DNA from 3 places in the Shewanella sp. KJ2020 genome. Region 3 is predicted to be linked to each of the others. Evidence: predicted binding sites of a transcription regulator. Region 3 holds the regulator's gene; each other region holds the start of a gene.

Region 1 (4,298 bases), on a different contig from region 3:
CTGGGTTACCATCACCCGTAGTATCCGTTTGATAAGTTCCGGCAGGTCCCGCGAGGTCCACTTGTTTACCATCAACGGCATAGTAGGCAACCCAGTTACTTTCACCGTTATATGAACCATTAGTAGGCTTAACAAAGTAGGTCGTCATGACATGCGGCTCACCGAGTGAGTCATAAATCGTCATCGAGGTAACGTTGTTGTAGGTTTTGGGATCGAGTGGATCAAATGCGGCGGGGTCGAGCGCACTTTCTTTGGCATTCAAATTCATCTGCAAGCTGACGTTTTCAGTCTTTACAGGACTACCCGCAGTATCAGGGATCTGTACCGGTTTAGCCGTGGTTAAGCTGACAGAGGTTGAGTTACCCTCTTTATCAACAGGGAACGTCTGCAAAAAATTACCTGCTGAATCAACCATATAATTATTTTTATCGACTTTGAAAGCACCGGCACGAGTAAACTGGTGATCCAATGTACCGATCTCAGACGCTGTCACGAAAAAACCGCCTCCTTTGATCGCCAAATCTAAGGAGTTATTGGTCAACTGCAGACTACCTTGATGGAATTGCTGCGCGACTTGGCTCGTCGCCACACCGCCACCGACAGCCGTCTTTGAGTTGGAAAAAATCGAATTAGCGTAAACATCCGCAAATTCAGCGCGTGACTCCTTAAAGCCAATGGTATTCGCGTTGGCAATGTTGTTCGCCGTAGTGTTTAAATCTTTCTGCGCGGCGGAAATGCCACTCAATGCAATGTTAAACGACATAATTCACCTCTACATTTGACTCAATTCAATTGCGGACGACTAACGCCCAATTCAAATTCTGACGATTTTAAGTTTCAGACACGGCTAACACATCAGACAACTTGATCCCCATACCGCCCCTCAGGTTTAAAATCGCCCCTGTGCTAGCGGTACCAAGGGAAACACTGGTCACATGGGCGTATGTCGAAACCGCTAAATCCTGTGATTCTCCGTCGACTAAGCCACTGGCTTTAATCGAGTAATTCCCCGCCGCGACAGGCTGACCATTTTTATCTAATCCATCCCAATTCACCGCCACGTTACCGCCTTCACTGCCATCCACAGTAAAGGTGCTAACAACCTGCCCTTTTTCATCCTCAACGCGGACGTTGATCACCGGAATTTTATCGGGAGTACTGATCACACCTTTCAACGTTGGGCTCTCAGCTGAAATATTGCCAGTATCCGTTGGGATCAGTACTTTACGTCCCACAAGTCCTGAGGCCTGCAAAGCTTGGCTAGATGTCATCACACTGTTTAAATTGACAATTTCATCATTTAATTTCGAAATACCGTCCACAGTGGAGAAAGAGGCCATTTGCGCAATCATCTGGTCATTGTCTACGGGCTTGAAAGGATCCTGCATAGACAATTGCTGACTGAGTAACGAGAAGAAATCATCTTGGCTTAATTGCTGGCTTTTCGCCTCTGGGACAATCGATTCTTTAGGTAAACGAATGCCATCCAAAAATGGATTACCCGTTGAACTGGTCGTCGTATTTGGCGTCACAGTATTCGACTGACTCTTAGTTTGAGTCGTCGGCGCTTGGTTAAGTTGGTTAATGAGGCTCACAGCTTACCTCCTAAAAAACGCATATTATTTACCCATCCCAAGTGTTTGTTGCAGCATGGATTTTGCTGCTTCAGCGACTTGAACATTCATTTGATATGAGCGCGAAGCAGATATCATATCTGCCATTTCTTCCATGACATTCACATTCGGCTTATAAATAAAGCCATCGGCATCCGCCATTGGGTGATCCGGCGAATACTCTTTTAATAGGGGTTTATCACTCTCAACAATGCCTTTTACCGCAACACCTTGGGAGGATTGTTGTTGGCTTTGCGCTTTGGCCATTTCCGCTTCAAAAATGGGATGACGGGAACGGTAGGTTTTATCGACGCTGCTCGAGACGGCATCGGCGTTCGCGATATTACTCGCCGTGGTATTCAGTCGGACCGATTGTGCCGACATACCAGAGCCTGCGACATCAAAAATGCTAAATAAACTCATGATTAATCCCCTCTCAGCGCCTTTTTCATGCCGCTAAATTTGCTGTCTAGAAAACCCAATGACATTTGATATTCGAGGGCATTTTGCATAAATGCCGACTGCTCTTGCTGAATATCCACAGTATTGCCATCACCGGTATCGGGTTGATTAGGAACACGAAACTTAACATACTGCCCGGTCAATTCAGCGAGGCCAAAGTGCTGCTCGCTCGGTGTAATTTCTAGGCTATTTCGCTGCTGCTGTTGGCTACGGGCGACTTGCATTGCCGCAGAAAAATCGACATCGCGGGCTTTATAATGTGGCGTATCAGCATTTGCGATATTACTTGAAATCACTTCGGCACGTTCTGCACGTATACCTAAAGTGAATTGATGCACACCCAGTGCCTTGTCAAAGTTGATCGCCATAAAATTGCCTCCATCGTGTCACTCATGGAAACAAAGCAATTCATGTGCCAAAAGAACAAAAATCAAGGGGAATGGTGATAATGGTGAACTGCGGCATAAAAAATTACCGACAAATGTCGGTAATTTTTTAATTAAATTGATAGGTTAGGTTTTCTTCTGATAATAAATTCCCGGATTACAGCGGACCATATCAAATTCGTCCGTTAATCCAGCAATCGACTCCGAAGCCCCCAAGAAGAGGATCCCTTTAGGGTTTAAAGCGGCAGCAAATTGCCGCAAAATTTTTGCTTTTGCCTCTGGCGCAAAGTAGATCAGCACATTGCGGCAAAAAATAATGTCAAACTTGCCCAGTAAGGTATAGCTTTCAAGTAAGTTATGGGCCCTGAAATTAACTAAACGCTTAACATTGTCTTTGAGCTTCATATTGCCAGAGGGCAAGGGATCAAAAAACTGCCGCTTACGTTCCTCTGATAATCCACGGGCTAAGGCGAGACTATCATATTCCGCATTCTTACAACGCTCGAGCATAGAAGGAGATAAATCGGTTGCTTGAATTGTAGCGCCGCCGGCAAGTGCCCCTGGTTTTTTTTGCTGGTATTCCAAAATCGTCATAGCCAACGAATAAGGTTCTTGTCCAGATGAGCAAGCTGCGGACCAGATTTTTAGCGGGCGACCTAAACGACTGTATTCGGGCAACAACACATTATTGAGCAATTCGAAAGGATAACGGTCACGAAACCATAGGGTTTCGTTGGTTGTCATTGCATCTATGACCTCAGCCCTCAATGCGCGCTCCGTTGGCTTCATTGAATGCTTCACCACATCAGACAAAGAGGGAAGATTATATTTTCCCATCAAAGGAGCAAGACGACTGCGCACTAGGTATTGCTTATTTTCACCCAGTACAATGCCGCTGTGTTGTTCTAGGAACAACCTAAATTGATTATATTCAGCCTCAGCGAGTGATTTATTTGGCACATTCACGTCCTAGATCCTATAGCAAGCACCAAAATCAGTGCAAAACCATCATGTTATAAGGGCTAGATTATAGCGTAAAGCTCAACTACACACTAACCCATACTCAATCACTTACAAACTTAGGTGTTTGTTCACTGCCGCAGCTAACTCATCGGGGTTAAATTTTGCAATAAAGTCATTGGCACCCACTTTCTGCACCATTGCTTGGTTGAACACCCCACTTAAAGAGGTATGTAGCACCACTTTAATATTTTTGAGCTTAGGATCGTCTCGAATTTCGGCGGTTAAGGTGTAACCGTCCATTTCGGGCATTTCAATATCTGAAATAATCAGCGGGATCTCATCCGCCACATTATTCATTTCACTGGCGATGGCTTTTAACTTGTCCAAAGCTTCGCGGCCATCTTTTGCCGTATCGATTTGTAGATTCAATGACTCCAGCGAACGGATAATTTGCTTACGGGCAACAGCCGAATCATCGATAACCATAATGTGATAGTGTTGTGTTCTATCTAAGGTTAACTGCTCGTTCAATTCCTCACTGATCGCCGTTTTGACTGGCGAAATTTCATCTAATATCTTTTCTACATCAAGGATTTCAACAAGTTCGCCCTCTATCTCAGTCACTGCGGTTAGATAAGAGTAACGACCCGCACCTTGGGGCGGCGGCATGATGGCCTCCCAGTTCATGTTGATGATGCGCTCAACCGAACTGACCAAAAAACCCTGAACACTGCGGTTATATTCCGAAATAATAATAAAACAATTTTCCGTATTGGCGAGTGGACGGCCACCGGTGGCAGCACTCAAATCGATCACTGAAATGGTGGTTCCACGGATGTGAGCGACGCCTTTAACATAGGGGTTAAGTTTAGGC
Region 2 (4,298 bases), on a different contig from region 3:
CCCGTTGCGTTAGAGATCAATACGCCGTTAGCGCGCTGACCAATATCGCCACCTTTATGTGGACCGTAATGGTCAAACGAGTGGTAGATTAAACCTGTACCTGAAGTCGCAGTTAAGAACTCAGTTTGGAAACCGATTAAACCACGGCTTGGGATGATGAAGTCGATACGTACACGGCCTTTACCATCAAGCTGCATATCTTTCATTTCAGCTTTACGGGTACCCAGCTTCTCGATCACTGTACCTTGATGTTCTTCTTCAACGTCAACAGTTAATGTTTCGAATGGCTCACACAGTTCGCCATCGATGGTTTTCAGAATAACTTCTGGACGAGAAACCGCTAATTCGTAACCTTCGCGACGCATGTTTTCAATCAAAATTGATAAATGCAATTCACCACGGCCTGATACGCGGAAGCGATCTGGGCTGTCAGTTTCTTCAACACGCAGTGCCACGTTGTGGACTAATTCTTGTTGCAGGCGCTCAAGAATGTTACGTGAAGTCACATACTTACCTTCTTTACCCGCGAAAGGTGAAGTGTTGACTTGGAAAGTCATGGTCAGTGTAGGCTCATCAACTGACAGGGGCGGCATGGCTTCAACACTACCAGCTGCACACACAGTGTCAGAAATCTTAAGCTCACCTAAACCTGTAATCGCAACGATATCGCCTGCATTAGCAACTTCAACTTCGGTACGCTCTAAGCCCATGTAACCTAATACTTGGCCCATTTTACCGTTACGCGTCTTACCATCGGCACCGATGATAGTCACTTGTTGGTTAGTTTTGATGCTGCCACGGTTGATACGACCCACACCGATAACACCTACATAGGAGTTGTAATCGAGTTGAGAAATTTGCATCTGGAATGCGCCATCGGCATCAGCATCTGGGAAAGAAACTTTTTCAACGATAGTTTGGAACAGTGGCGTCATATCTTCGCTGACGACATCTGGATCTAAGGTTGCAAAACCGTTTAACGCAGAGGCGTAAACGATTGGGAAATCTAATTGCTCGTCGGTCGCACCTAAGTTGTCGAACAGGTCGAATACTTGGTCGATAACCCAATCAGGGCGTGCACCTGGACGGTCAATCTTGTTAATAACAACAATTGGCTTTAGGCCTTGGGCAAACGCTTTTTTGGTTACGAAGCGAGTCTGTGGCATTGGACCATCAACGGCATCAACCAGCAATAATACTGAGTCAACCATAGATAGAACACGCTCAACCTCACCACCGAAGTCGGCGTGGCCTGGGGTATCAACGATGTTGATACGGTAATCGTTCCACTTGATGGCAGTATTCTTTGCCAGAATCGTGATCCCACGTTCCTTCTCAAGATCGTTGGAGTCCATCACCCGCTCAGTAGCTTCTCCCCGGGTTGCAAGGGTTCCTGATTGCGACAGCAACTTGTCTACCAGGGTCGTTTTGCCATGGTCAACGTGTGCAATAATGGCGATGTTACGTAAATTCTCTAGCACGGATAAACCTCTTACCATCAAACAAAAATAGGGATATTACAATATTCGTTATAGCAATCTACGTTGAGTCGCCATAAAAAAGCGTGCCATTCTACTCCAGAGCGGCCTTGGCGCACAGGATTATTTTTGAACACTTATAAAACAATTTACCTTGACGCACCAATAAGTCACCCCTTGCGATTCAATCACCAAACTCAAACGGGATAGCTATGTCAGGATCCGTGACCATAGCACCTTAAATTCGCACTGTTTTATGACAATATTAGCGCCATACACTTTTTCCTAAAAGATAAAAATTAACCACTCAAGGGCGTTCCTTATATGTTAGATTCATTGTGCTTTATCTAGGCCGACGGCCGCTAACGGGTCAATTTGATGCCATGTGGTGACGCTAACTACAAGGTTATCCAATACAATCGGCACGCAAAGAATTGATGCTCAGATTGCAGTGCGCACCAAAATGGATTGATGCACCAAAATGCAACAGATAAATGCACCATATAAGTGCGAACATAACATCAATTGAATGCCATGAAGTTTATATCCATTAATTATCAATACGTTAAATTGTTGGCATAGATATCGCTTTATAGCTCGTAAGTTTGGCTCAGGAAAATGCACTTGGGCTAAAAGATTATAAGAGGGGCATCCCTTTACCCTACCGGAGACTTGAGAATGTCAGTTGAATCAGTTTTAAAGCAACTTGAAGAATTAGAAGTTAAGTTTGTTGATTTACGTTTTACCGACACTAAAGGTAAAGAGCAGCACGTATCTATTCCTTCTCATCAGGTAGATGCTGATTTCTTCGAAGACGGCAAAATGTTTGACGGCTCTTCAATCGCTGGCTGGAAAGGCATTAACGAATCAGACATGGTGCTGATGCCAGATCCAACCACCTTTGTATTGGACCCATTCACCGAAGAAACCACTGCACTGATCCGCTGTGACATTCTCGAGCCAGGCACAATGACAGGTTACGACCGTGACCCACGTTCTATCGCTAAAAAAGCGGAAGAATACCTACGCTCTACCGGTATCGCTGACACAGTATTGATTGGCCCAGAACCCGAATTCTTTCTGTTTGACGATGTCCGTTTCGGTACTGACATGTCAGGTTGTTTCGTTAAGATCGACGCTAAAGAAGCGGCTTGGAACTCTGCCACTAGCTACGAAGGCGGCAACACAGGTCACCGTCCATTCGTGAAAGGCGGTTACTTCCCCGTTGCGCCAGTTGACTCATCACAGGACCTACGTAGTGCTATGTGTTTAGTGCTCGAAGAAATGGGCCAAGTGGTTGAAGCGCATCACCATGAAGTGGCGACAGCGGGTCAAAACGAAATCGCTACCCGTTTTAACACGCTAACTAAGAAAGCGGACGAAATCCAAATTCTGAAGTATGTAGTGCACAACATGGCTCACGCCTACGGCAAGACAGCGACTTTCATGCCTAAGCCAATCGTTGGTGACAACGGTAGCGGTATGCACGTTCACCAATCTTTATCTAAAGATGGCGTTAACCTGTTCGCAGGTGACAAATACGCAGGCCTGAGTGAAACCGCACTGTACTATATTGGTGGTATCATCAAGCACGCTCGCGCACTGAATGCTTTCACTAACCCAAGCACTAACTCTTACAAGCGTTTAGTGCCACATTTTGAAGCACCTGTTATGTTGGCCTACTCTGCCCGTAACCGCTCTGCATCAATCCGTATTCCAGTGGTACCAAGCCCTAAAGGCCGCCGTATCGAAGCACGTTTCCCTGATCCACATGCAAACCCATATTTAGGTTTTGCAGCGCTGCTGATGGCCGGTCTTGACGGTATCCAAAACAAGATCCACCCAGGCGAAGCGATGGACAAAGACTTGTACGATCTGCCTCCAGAAGAAGCGGCTGAAATCCCACAAGTGGCTACTTCATTAGAAAACGCCCTTGAACATCTGCAAGCTGACCACGAGTTCTTAACCCGTGGCGGTGTATTCAGTGAAGATTTCATCCAATCTTATATCGTACTGAAAACAGCAGAAGCTGAGCGCGTAGCACGTACAACTCACCCACTTGAGTTTGAAATGTACTACAGCCTGTAATCTTTACCTGTAAATAATCAAGCCCCGAATGATCGGGGCTTTTTTATACTTTGTGCATCTTTATTGTCATCGTTTCCCCAGTGCCTCACTACCCTTTTGTTTCATCAGTAGTCACACTAAGACACTGAACTAAAGATAGTTTTTACCTAACCTCGACCATCATGTCCATTACCACATCGATGAGTCGTTGCTTGTCCTCCTTCCTTTATGGTCACTAAACCAGCATCCTTAAATAGGCTAAATTGACTCTGATTAATATCGTCTTGAGCGGGATCATCCAAATGACCTAGGCAGGTATAACCGACACGATAGTCACCCACAGGTAAATGCCCTATAGCAAAGGACCAGTCGCCATTCCGGTCTTGGTGGATTGGAGAAACGGCAACTGGTGAGAATTTTCCATCGGTTTTATCAGGGCGTATATCTGCCATCTGCTCAATGTTGGTGGCATTGCTTGGGTAAAGATAAGCCATATGATAAAACTGACCACTAACTGGCGCGTTAGCTGCGTGAGTTATTTCGCAGTCGGCTATCCATTGTGAGTCCATTTCGCCATTCAGGTGACCCATATATCGATCATCGACCGAGTAGATCCCACTATGATTAAGCTGGAATTGGTTATCGCTAAAGTGCATTGATCGATACAGATCTATCTCCATGGTAAGAGACAAATTGTCGTGCTCATTGAGAACAAAATCATGCAGCGGAAGGTGGCCGTCTTCAACCATTAAT
Region 3 (4,298 bases):
CACTCAGGGAATTAACCGACTTGCTGTTACTTAGCCAGAATAAGTTCACCACGGCACACGGGATGAGTATATGAGTCGTGTGACCCTCGCCATCATCGCCTTTTTTGGCACCGCACTTATCCTCTATTGGCAAGTGCAACAAAAGCGTGGGGGTGATACGGATGGCAGTTTGAGCAACACTGATAGACCCGATTACATTATCGAAGACCTACACAGTGTTGAATTTAACGATCAGGGCCAAGTGAATAGCCGTGTCACGGCGAAGCACATGGAGCACTATGAGCTAAAAAACCAAACCTTCTTCACGCAACCCGTATACCTTGTCTACCCCGACCAAGGTAAAGCACAATGGCAGGTCAGGGCAGATCAAGGCCGGCTCAATAAAAATACTGGCAAGGTTGTATTAGAAAATAATGTTATTATCGATGCCATTAACTCGCAGGAGCCGATACAGACCCTGTCCACCAGTTTTCTGGAACTCGATCTCAATACTATGATAATGACCTCGGACCGTATCATTTATGTCACAGGGAAAGATTTTCACATTCAAGGGCAAGGCCTTTATGCCGACCTAAACGCGCAGGAAGTGCAATTGACCAGTCAGGTAGTAGGAACCTATGAAGCAAAATAACGTATTACTTGCCAGCCTAATGCTAATAATCAGCATGGGCGCCTTCGCAAAAGTGGATGATCTAAAGCAGGAAGTGAAAATCAAGGCTGTGAGCCAAACCGCGGATATTAAAAACAACCAAATCATCTTCTTTGGCCCGGTAGAGGTCACCCAAGGCTCGATTAAAATCAATGCACAACAGCTGCGCGCATTTTCGGCAGAGGGTGAAAACAGTAAAATTTTGGTGGCTACGGGTAATCCTGCAACTTATACCCAAATTTTAGACGATGGTCGCCCCGCCTCCGCCAGCGCGAAAGAAATTCGCTACGAAATGGCGACTCGCACCCTAACGCTGACGGGTTCTGCTTCCCTAGATCAAGCGGGTAGCCAAGTGACGGGAAATCTCATCCGTTACAACATCACCCAGCAAAAACTGATCGCCGAAAGCACGGGCAGCGGCAATGATCGAGTGATCACTATCATCCAGCCCGAAAGCTATCAAGATGATGCCAAGCCAGAAACCCCGGCGGATAAACCTGTGAAGAAACAGCAGGATTCTAAATGACCCAGATCACCCTAAGAGCACAAAATCTGGCGAAGAGCTATAAGAGCCGCCAAGTCGTTAAGGATGTCAGCCTAACGGTCAAAACGGGTCAGGTCGTTGGCCTACTCGGCCCGAATGGTGCCGGCAAAACAACCACTTTCTACATGGTTGTCGGGCTAGTTAAAAGCGATAAGGGCCATATCTTTATCGACGATGACGATTTAACCGCCGACCCAATGCACCTGCGTGCCCGTAAAGGGATTGGTTACCTGCCACAGGAAGCCAGCATCTTTCGTAAACTCACAGTGCACGACAATATCATGGCGGTACTGCAAACCCGTAAAGAGCTAAAAGCTGAGCAGCGCGAGGAAGAATTGGAACACTTGCTCGAAGAGTTCCATATCACCCATATTCGCGATAGCCAGGGCATGTCCTTATCGGGCGGCGAACGTCGCCGCGTCGAAATTGCCCGCGCATTAGCCGCCAACCCTAAGTTTATTTTGCTCGATGAACCCTTTGCCGGCGTAGACCCTATTTCAGTTATCGATATTAAAAAAATTATCGAGCAACTTAAGAGCCGTGGGCTGGGTGTCTTGATCACCGACCACAATGTGCGCGAAACATTAGATGTATGTGAACATGCCTATATCGTGAGTCACGGAAACCTGATCGCCGAAGGCACACCCGCAGAGATCTTAGACAATCAGCAAGTTAGGGCTGTGTACTTAGGTGAACAATTCAGGCTATAGTTACTGAAATGGAGCCAATGACCATTAAATTTAACATCATCCGGCTCCCTTCATAATGATAACAAGCGACCTCATTCTAAAATAATAACCTAGGGATCAGCGGTAACATGAAAGCGTCACTCCAGCTCAAACTGGGTCAACAGTTAACTATGACGCCACAATTACAGCAGGCCATTCGTCTGTTGCAACTGTCGTCATTAGAACTGCAGCAAGAGATCCAGCAAGCCTTAGACTCTAATCCCCTTCTCGAGCTGGAAGAGGAACAATTTGACGCACCTAGCGAACGCAACCAGACCCTAGCCGATACCGATTTCAGCGAGTCCAGCACTCTGCCGCCCGAACAGGATAGCTCCACGGTCGACACGGCGGAATCTTTGACTAAAGAATCTATGCCGGACGAACTCCCCATGGATACCACTTGGGATGAAGTCTTTACCGCTTCACCGAACTCGGGTCCAGGTGGCAGTCGTGAAGACGATATGCCCTTCCAAGGTGAAACCAGCGAAGGCCTATACGAACATTTAGAATGGCAAAAGAACCTCACGCCCTTTTCTGAAACCGATTTAGCGATCGCCACCGCCATTATTGATGCCATCGACGATCAAGGTTATCTCACCCAAAGCACCGAAGATATTCTCGAAGCCATGGGCAATCCAGAAATTGAACTAGATGAAGTAGAGGCCGTGCTTAAACGCATTCAACACTTCGACCCCGTTGGCGTGGCCGCGAGGGATTTAAGCGAATGTCTGCTTATCCAGCTATCCCATTTTTCGCCCGATACACCGCATCTCGAAAATGCCCGCATGTTGATCAGAGATCATTTAGATCTGATCGCCGCCCGTGATTTTAGACTGTTAATGCGTAAGACAAGACTCAAAGAAGATGAATTAAGGGACGGCATTGCCCTGATCCAGACGCTCAACCCTCGTCCGGGTTTATTGATCACCCCAGTGGATGAAGAATATGTCATCCCCGATGTGTCAGTATCAAAGAAAAATGGCCGTTGGGTGGTGGAGCTAAACCCAGACTGCATGCCAAAAATCAATGTCAATCAGCAATATGCAGCTATGGCACGCAGCACTAAGAGCCAAGCCGATAGCCAGTTTATCCGCGGCCATCTGCAAGAGGCTAAATGGTTTATCAAGAGCTTAGAGAGCCGTAACGAGACCCTGCTCAAGGTGGCGAACTGTATCGTCCAATATCAGCAAGGTTTCTTCGAATACGGTGAAGAAGCGATGAAGCCAATGGTACTCAATGATATTGCCGAAGCCGTTGAAATGCATGAGTCCACCATTTCTCGGGTGACCACCCAAAAATACATGCATACCCCTAAGGGACTTTTTGAACTAAAATACTTCTTCTCAAGCCATGTCGGGACTGACGATGGCGGCGAGTGCTCATCCACCGCAATCAGGGCCTTCATCAAGAAACTGGTTGCCGCGGAAAACCAGAAAAAACCATTAAGCGACAGCAAGATGGCACAACTTCTGGCAGAACAGGGGATAAACGTAGCCCGCAGAACCATTGCGAAGTATCGAGAAGCTATGCTTATTCCCCCTTCTAATCAGCGTAAAAGTTTATAGCCTACAGTGGATATCGGAGGACGTTTCTATGCAAATAAACCTAAGTGGACACCATATAGAGATTACTGAATCGTTACGGGCATATGTAGAGGAAAAGTTTTCAAAACTTGAACGTCATTTCGAACAGATCAATAATGTGCACGTTGTGCTCAATGTTGAGAAAATGCAACAAATTGCCGAAGCGAGAATTAACCTCACCGGTGGTGAAGTTTTTGCAACTTCAGAGCATGCAGACATGTATGCTGCCATAGACGTCCTGATAGACAAACTTGACCGTCAGGTTATTAAACACAAAGAGAAGTTAACAAAACACTAACCATGGAACTTTGTACCATACTGCGGCCGGAGTGCACTACCTGCGCCACTCCGGGCAGTAAGAAAAAGGTACTGGAACTCATCAGTGACTTAGCCGCTGCCCAGTACCCTACCCTCTCATCTCAAGAGATATTCGAAAGCCTTGTGGCGCGCGAAAAGATGGGGAGCACAGGTATAGGTAACGGTATCGCCATTCCACATGGTCGATTAACCGATATAACACAACCCATTGCGATACTCGTAAAATGTGAGGAGCCGATAGCCTTCGATGCTATCGATAAGCAACCTGTCGATATTTTATTTGCATTGCTCGTACCTGCGGATCAATGTCAGCAGCATTTAAGCACTTTGTCCTGTATGGCCGAAAAGCTCAGCGACAAACAAGTATTGAAACAATTGCGCAAGACGCATGATGAAACGGAACTCTATCAGGTAATCACTGGATGAAACTGGTCATAGTGTCAGGGCGCTCGGGCTCAGGCAAATCTGTCGCACTA

The links. The regulator sigma-54, encoded in region 3, starts transcription at its own class of promoters, with help from an activator protein. The targets are predictions, from matches to a motif close to GTTGGCACGNNNNTNGNNT.
Region 1: a site for sigma-54 is predicted at 2,477-2,495, ahead of flgB (flagellar basal body rod protein FlgB). Genes of this name have one in related genera too.
Region 2: a site for sigma-54 is predicted at 2,051-2,069, ahead of glnA (glutamate--ammonia ligase). Genes of this name have one in related genera too.

The regions. Positions count from the first base shown of each region.
Region 1 is NZ_JAKUKD010000032.1:146,554-150,851, reverse strand. It holds gene flgE (flagellar hook protein FlgE) at 1-763, opposite strand, end outside; gene flgD (flagellar hook assembly protein FlgD) at 831-1,595, opposite strand; gene flgC (flagellar basal body rod protein FlgC) at 1,620-2,036, opposite strand; gene flgB (flagellar basal body rod protein FlgB) at 2,039-2,443, opposite strand; gene MJO46_RS18580 (protein-glutamate O-methyltransferase CheR) at 2,588-3,427, opposite strand; gene MJO46_RS18575 (chemotaxis protein CheV) at 3,533-4,298, opposite strand, start outside.
Region 2 is NZ_JAKUKD010000018.1:44,723-49,020, forward strand. It holds gene typA (translational GTPase TypA) at 1-1,481, opposite strand, end outside; gene glnA (glutamate--ammonia ligase) at 2,157-3,566, shown strand; gene MJO46_RS11230 (DUF4382 domain-containing protein) at 3,713-4,298, opposite strand, start outside.
Region 3 is NZ_JAKUKD010000014.1:13,751-18,048, forward strand. It holds gene kdsC (3-deoxy-manno-octulosonate-8-phosphatase KdsC) at 1-74, shown strand, start outside; gene lptC (LPS export ABC transporter periplasmic protein LptC) at 71-631, shown strand; gene lptA (lipopolysaccharide transport periplasmic protein LptA) at 618-1,175, shown strand; gene lptB (LPS export ABC transporter ATP-binding protein) at 1,172-1,903, shown strand; gene MJO46_RS08755 (RNA polymerase factor sigma-54) at 2,011-3,486, shown strand; gene hpf (ribosome hibernation promoting factor) at 3,515-3,802, shown strand; gene ptsN (PTS IIA-like nitrogen regulatory protein PtsN) at 3,805-4,248, shown strand; gene rapZ (RNase adapter RapZ) at 4,245-4,298, shown strand, end outside.